Pseudobacter ginsenosidimutans: one gene and its partner. The protein of the gene in region 1 interacts with the protein of each later gene in a pairwise test. Links are inferred from orthologs where the notes say so. Each region holds a gene or a part of one and is shown on either strand. Other genes may lie near its edges.

What was found.
Region 2: the proteins of topA (region 1) and FSB84_RS29060 interact in binary tests that used the Escherichia coli proteins (3 or more experiments, as listed by UniProt). The link is inferred for Pseudobacter ginsenosidimutans from one-to-one orthologs.

What each region holds. Positions count from the first base shown.
Region 1 is NZ_CP042431.1:5,534,464-5,537,957, reverse strand. The notes cover bases 222-3,385. They hold topA (type I DNA topoisomerase), read left to right. Parts: upstream 222-595; coding sequence 596-3,175; downstream 3,176-3,385. Other genes in these bases: FSB84_RS21755 (YcxB family protein), read left to right, coding at 3,175-3,385; FSB84_RS21765 (carboxypeptidase-like regulatory domain-containing protein), read left to right, coding at 222-319. Also shown: more of FSB84_RS21765, read left to right, coding at 1-221; more of FSB84_RS21755, read left to right, coding at 3,386-3,494. UniProt on the Escherichia coli protein: Releases the supercoiling and torsional tension of DNA, which is introduced during the DNA replication and transcription, by transiently cleaving and rejoining one strand of the DNA duplex.
Region 2 is NZ_CP042431.1:7,408,856-7,412,183, reverse strand. Bases 41-3,038 are described here. They hold FSB84_RS29060 (IMPACT family protein), read left to right. Parts: upstream 41-1,229; coding sequence 1,230-1,847; downstream 1,848-3,038. Other genes in these bases: FSB84_RS29050 (DUF1361 domain-containing protein), read right to left, coding at 2,611-3,038; FSB84_RS29055 (hypothetical protein), read left to right, coding at 1,871-2,614; ribD (bifunctional diaminohydroxyphosphoribosylaminopyrimidine deaminase/5-amino-6-(5-phosphoribosylamino)uracil reductase RibD), read left to right, coding at 157-1,233; prmC (peptide chain release factor N(5)-glutamine methyltransferase), read right to left, coding at 41-81. Outside these bases: more of prmC, read right to left, coding at 1-40; more of FSB84_RS29050, read right to left, coding at 3,039-3,297; FSB84_RS29045 (diacylglycerol kinase family protein), read right to left, coding at 3,294-3,328.

The DNA of each region.
Region 1 (3,494 bases):
TCAATTCCTCCCCCCTGCTGACACAGCAGGCGTTTATACTTCCGAGCTATATCATTATGTATATCATGCCAAACGGGATACCAGTGATGCATTTTACCTGCAATTTACCCCGGATGCCAGCGGAACAGTATTCACGCCTGGCTATTCTTACGTGTATGTCAGAAAGATCATGTACCTGGGAATAGAACCGATTACTCTTCAGATAACAGAATATGGAGCTCAGGGAGAATATATTGCCGGCAAATTCAGTGGCAAAATGAGAGCTGAGAATAACGCCATCCTGCCTATCAATGGAAGATTCAGATTGAAAAGGATGTGATCTGATATATATCAAATTCATAATCTAAGGGCGTGGTTGACTGCGCCCTCTTTAATTGGACAGGCCCGGTCCCTTCCAAAAAAATTAGCAAACCCGCCGTTCCGTCAGCCTCCCAACCTCCTTTGTCAACTGATTATCAGCCTCATTGACCCTAATCAACCTTATCTCATATCCGGCCCAATTCTTGACCCTACCCCTGGCACCAATTTGTTGTTTTCACCGTTATACACTAAACTTGCACGCCAACAGGCCTATTTTAAACCGCTTAATCAACGTATGGCGAAGAATTTATTGATCGTGGAGTCTCCTGCAAAGGCAAAAACCATCGAAAAGATCCTTGGATCGGATTTCGAAGTTAAGAGCTGTTATGGCCATATAAGGGATCTCGAGAAGGACGATATGGGTATCGATCTGAAGAATAATTACCAACCCAGATATATAATTCCTGACGATAAGGAACGGGTAGTAAGAGAGTTGCGAACCTTAGCTAAAAAATCCGATGAGGTTTGGCTCGCAACGGATGAGGACCGCGAAGGGGAAGCTATCAGCTGGCACCTTTGCGAAGTACTCGGTCTGGATCCCCGCAACACCAAACGCATCGTATTCCACGAGATCACCAAACCGGCCATCCGGAAAGCGGTGGACAATCCACGCACAGTGGACATGAACCTCGTGAATGCCCAGCAGGCACGCCGCGTGCTCGACCGTATCGTGGGCTTCGAGCTCAGCCCCGTGCTCTGGCGCAAAATGAGCATGAAGAACAACCTCAGCGCAGGACGTGTGCAGAGCGTTGCCGTTAGACTCATTGCCGAAAGGGAAAGAGAGATCAACGCATTCACCGCTACCAGCACTTTCAAAATAGAAGCCCTCTTCACGCATAACGATGTTACCGGCAAAGCCGTAACATTTGCAGCGGAAGGCAAAAAATATTCCGGCGCCGATGACGCGGAAAACTTCCTGAAAAGCTGTGTAGGCGCGGATTATAAGGTAACAGACATCCAGGTGAAACCGGCCCGCAAATCGCCTGCCGCCCCCTTCACCACTTCCACTCTGCAGCAGGAAGCCTCCCGTAAGTTTGGCTACTCCGTTAGTCGTACCATGCAACTGGCGCAGAAGCTTTACGAAAGTGGTAAGATCACCTACATGCGTACGGATAGTGTGAACCTCTCCGATACCGCCATGGGAGACGCCCGCAATCAGATCATCAGCCAATACGGAGAACGTTACCACCAGCCACGCAAATACAAGAATAAGAACGAATCCGCACAGGAAGCACACGAAGCGATTCGCCCTACTTATATGGATAATCACGACGTGGACGATCCTGAAACAAGAAAATTATACGAGCTGATCTGGAAACGCACCATGGCTTCTCAAATGGCTGATGCGGAACTGGAAAGGACCATCGCCAAGATCAATATCTCCACCAATAGGGAAGAGCTCACCGCCAGCGGTGAAGTGCTCAAGTTCGACGGCTTCCTCAAAGTATACCGTGAAGACCGCGATGAAGAAGATATCAATGACGATGAACAGGCCGAAGGCATGCTGCCGCCACTCACTGTGAACCAGCAACTGCCACTCAAAGAAATGAAAGCCATCGAGCGCTTCAGCAGGCCCAGCCCGCGTTACACGGAGGCTTCCCTGGTAAAGAAACTCGAAGAGCTCGGCATCGGCAGACCTTCCACCTACGCTCCCACCATCTCCACTATTCAAAAACGCGGATACGTTGAGAAACGCGATAAAGAAGGTGTAAAAAGAGAATACCGCATCTTCAGCCTGGTGAAAGATAATATCACTAAGATCACTGAATCTGAAAATACAGGTGCAGAGAAATCCAAGCTCTTCCCTTCCGACCTCGGACTGGTAGTGACGGATTTTCTGAAACAGTATTTCGATGATATCATGGACTATGGTTTCACTGCCCGCATCGAGAATGAATTCGATGAAGTAGCTGCAGGCAAACTGAAGTGGAATAATATGATCGATCAGTTCTACGTGCCTTTCAAAAAGGAAGTGGACGATACTATCGTGAATGCAGAACGTATCAAAGGCGAGCGCGAGCTTGGCGTTGATCCGGAAAGCGGCAAGAAGATCGTTGCCAGGATGGGCCGCTTCGGTCCAATGGTTCAGATCGGTGATGTGAACGATGAAGAGAAGCCGCGTTTCGCCAGTCTCAAAAGAGATCAGAGCATCGAAACCATCTCCTACGAAGAAGCGCTTGACCTTTTCAAACTGCCGAGAACACTTGGCAATTATGAAGACCAGGAAGTAGCCGTGAACGTTGGAAGATTTGGACCATATGTAAAATTCGGTGAGCAATTCATCTCCATTCCCCGTGGGGAAGATCCACTGGAAGTGACCCTGGAGCGCGCTATCGAACTGATCAATGAAAAACAGCAGGCCGATGCTCCTATCGCCATGTACGAAGGCAAAGGTGTAACCAAAGGCAAAGGACGTTTCGGTCCATTCATCAAATGGAATGAGATGTTCATCAATGTGCCCAGGCGCTACGATTTCGATAATCTCTCCCAGTCGGACATCGGGGAGCTGATCGGCGCCAAGGTGGAGAAAGAAGCCAACCGATATATCCAACACTGGCCTGATGAAAAGATCTCCATCGAAAATGGTCGCTGGGGTCCGCTCATCAAATTCGGCAAGAAGATGCTGAAGCTGGGTAAGAAAGCTGACGACAGCAAGTACACTGCTGAAGAAGCCGCCACCATTCCTTTGGAAGAAGTGAAGAAGATGATCGAGGCGCAGGTTCCCAATGCATTTTCAAAGCCCGCCAAAAAAGCGGCCGCAAAGAAAACCGCCACCAAAAAAGCCGCTCCCAAAAAGTCGGCTAAGAAAAAATAGTGCTCACCTTACGATTTAACCTTACCCGGGAAGAGTTCCTGGAATACAACTATTACACCAGCTGGTCTTCGCCGGACCGGCGGGCGTATCGTATCAGGTATTTTACCCGGGTATTGGCGCTTTATGGAGCAGTGGCCGCAGGTTACGTTTACATCAACCGTTTCCGTCATGATTTCCTGGTAGATGCCTTTGTTTTTGGAGCTATCGGTCTCATCTATGCGCTGATTGTTCCCATGCTAGTGAAACGCTCCATCAAAAGCCGGGTGAATACGATGCTCCGCGAACCGGAGAACCAGCATATCCTTCAAACTTCCGAGAT
Region 2 (3,328 bases), 1.9 Mb from region 1 along the record:
GGCGATATTGGCGGCTTCCCTGTTTTCGTATACAGCAGCGAGTTGTAATTGGAGATATGCTCTGGCATCCTGGATGGTCATGGCGCAAAGTTAAGGTGTGCCGCGGGAAACCGTTATATTTGCAGGCGTTATCCAATCATCCCCTTAGTTTTTCTAATGCTGAACATCGCCGATCCATCCATAATGGTGCATGAGCGCTTCATGCAGCGCTGCCTTGAACTGGCCGTTCTGGGAGCAGGGCATGTTGCACCCAATCCCCTGGTGGGCGCGGTGTTGGTGCATAATGGAAGGATCATCGGAGAAGGGTACCATCAGCAATATGGAGGGCCGCATGCAGAAGTGAATTGCATCAATGCAGTGTCTGAAACAGACAAAGCCCTGATCAGTCAGTCCGTGATGTATGTGAGCCTGGAGCCTTGTGCGCATTATGGCAAAACGCCGCCCTGTGCAGATTTGCTGATTCGTCATAAAATTCCTTTGGTAGTGGTCGGCTGCCGTGATCCCTTTCCTGAAGTGGATGGCAAGGGCATAGAAAAAATGCGTGCAGCTGGCATCGATGTGATCCTGGGAATTTGTGAGGAGGATGCAAAGGAACTCAACAAAAGATTCTTTACATATCATACGGCTTATCGCCCTTATGTGATTTTGAAATGGGCGCAAACAGCTGATGGATTCATTGCCGGCATTCCCGGGGAACGTCTTTTGATCAGCAATGCGCTCACCAATCGATTTGTGCATCGCTGGCGCTCCGAAGAAGCGGCGATCCTGGTGGGCACCAATACTGCCATGCAGGACGATCCTCAACTGAATACGCGCTACTGGAATGGGCCTGATCCCATCCGGCTGGTGGTAGACATAGATCTTCGATTGCCGAAAACCCTGCAATTGTTCAACGATGGTTCAAAGACCATCGTGATCAATGCCATCAGACAGGGAGAAAAAAATGGAATTCAGTACATACAGATCGACAGGAAAAAAGAACTGGTGCCACAGATATTGAAGTGTTTGCACCAGCTTCGGATCAACAGTGTGCTGGTGGAAGGCGGCGCAGTTTTGCTGCAATCCTTCATCGATTCAGGATATTGGGACGAGGCCCGTGTGATCACCAACACAGCCCTCACAGCAGGAACAGGATTGCCTGCACCCAGGCTGCTGATGGCGGAATCGGTTTACACAGAACAAATTCTAACAGACATAATTCAGGTCTTTTCAAGACCGGTGGTATCATTATGACAACAATGATTGAGCAGGACTTCTATAGTACTATCGAAAAATCAGGCGTGGCCGAATTCAAAGACCGCGGCAGCAAATTTATCGCTTATGCTTTTCCGGTAGCATCAGTGGAGGATTTCAAGAAAAGGCTGGAGGATGTAAAGAAAGAACATCCCAAAGCCACTCACCATTGCTTTGCCTACCGGTTAGGGACAGACGGCAATACCTTTCGCGTCAGCGATGACGGAGAACCTTCCGGCACTGCCGGCAAGCCCATCCTGGGGCAGATAGACAGCAAACAGCTCACGGATACCTTGATTGTAGTAGTGCGTTATTTCGGTGGTACCCTGCTGGGAGTACCCGGACTGATCAATGCTTACAAAAGTGCAGCCTCCATGGTATTGCAGGTAACACCGGCCATTCAGAAAGCCATCGAAGCCAACTACACACTCACCTTCGATTACACGATGATGAACGATGTGATGATGATCGTAAAACAACTCAACTGCACCGTAATAGAGCAGGAAGCGATGCTGTTCTGCAAGCTGGTGATCGGAATCCCCAAAGCCAGAATGGAAGAGGCTTTGTACCGGTTTAAAGATATCAGGGGAGTGGAGGTAAGGAAGAATGCTTAAGTATTCAACTTCAAACTTTATTCATGACAGCGGAATTGAGATTAGCTGTTGAGCGTTTATACGAAGTCTTCTCTGTTTATCCGGGTGATATCAATATGTGCGTTAGTCCGTTGAAAGGTACCCCGGAAGAAATGAATGGCCTTCTTTTCAGCAAACCCCTTCGGGATTTAACCAATAACGATCTAAGTCTTTTTTCAACCAGCCTCCTTTATACCTGGGGCATGGAACCTGATCTCAAGCATTTCCTTCCCCGAATCCTTGAATTGACAGGTGAATTGGACTGTCCGGCTTTTGAAGTGGAAGTATTCTTCATCAAGTTTGAAATTGCTAAATGGCTTACCTGGCCTACAGAAGAGCGGGAAGCGATTACTCATTATCTTCTTTGTTTATGGAAAAATATCCTGGAAGAGCCGGTTCCGATATCCAGGGATGATTTTTTTCTTGAGTACTTCATTCCTATCGTTAAGATATATCCAGACTTACCTCAACTGCTTGCAACATGGGAAAAAGCAAGTAGTCCGGTTGCCACCAAGCGACTTACTGCATTGATCTATCAAGAATTTTCCTGGTTATTCAAGGGTGAAATGAAATGTTTTGATAAACAGATCAAGCCGGTACCGGAGTTGTCCGAATGGTTAAGAAGCGATGCTGTTCTGGAACGTTTCACAACTGCTTTTTTCACTCATGCTGATGATGAGGCATATACCGAGAACCTTTCATTTGTAGTAAGAACACTGGAATACGAAAGAAGTAAACAACAACCTTAACGTATCGCCTTACTCAACTGCTTCAACGTCACATACATGATGCCCATCAGCACTGCATAGCAGAGCACCATGCTCCAGGCGATCCTGTTCTCCACCGGATGCAATATCATTTCAAAAATATCAGCCATCAATACAAATGGGTTGGAAATGATATCCCAGGTATTGAAACGGAGGAATCTCCCGATATATACTCCCCAGGCATTGAGGAACATCACGGGCGCCATGAACCACCATTCGCGGATCTGCGGCACACGTACATGCCAGATCTTTTCCATTTGTCTTACACTCAATACTCCCATCATCACTCCATTCCAGGCGCAACTCAGGATCAGGGCGAGGTCGTACCAGCGCGGCATATTCGGGGTAGAGCCAAGGTGGAACAGATCTGTTATGATGTAGAAAGCATTCGGCATCCAGAACAGCCACAGCAGAAAAACAATGATGAATTTCATACGCGTGTTGATCAGGCGTGGTTCACGACTGATGGCCTTCGTAATGAGATAAGGCAATACGGCCAGGAAAAGATTCCAGACAAGAAAGAGATAAGTGAAATGACCTGTATAAATGATCCTGCCGGCAATCATGGCAATACTGAACAATACTGAAAGCGAAAGCGCTTTATCTATTTGCTCGGAAGGAATAAATCGGCGGATATTGAAGGCCGTTAGTTTCATAGTATTCATAAAAGGGCAATGATTTTTGGGATGAAAATAA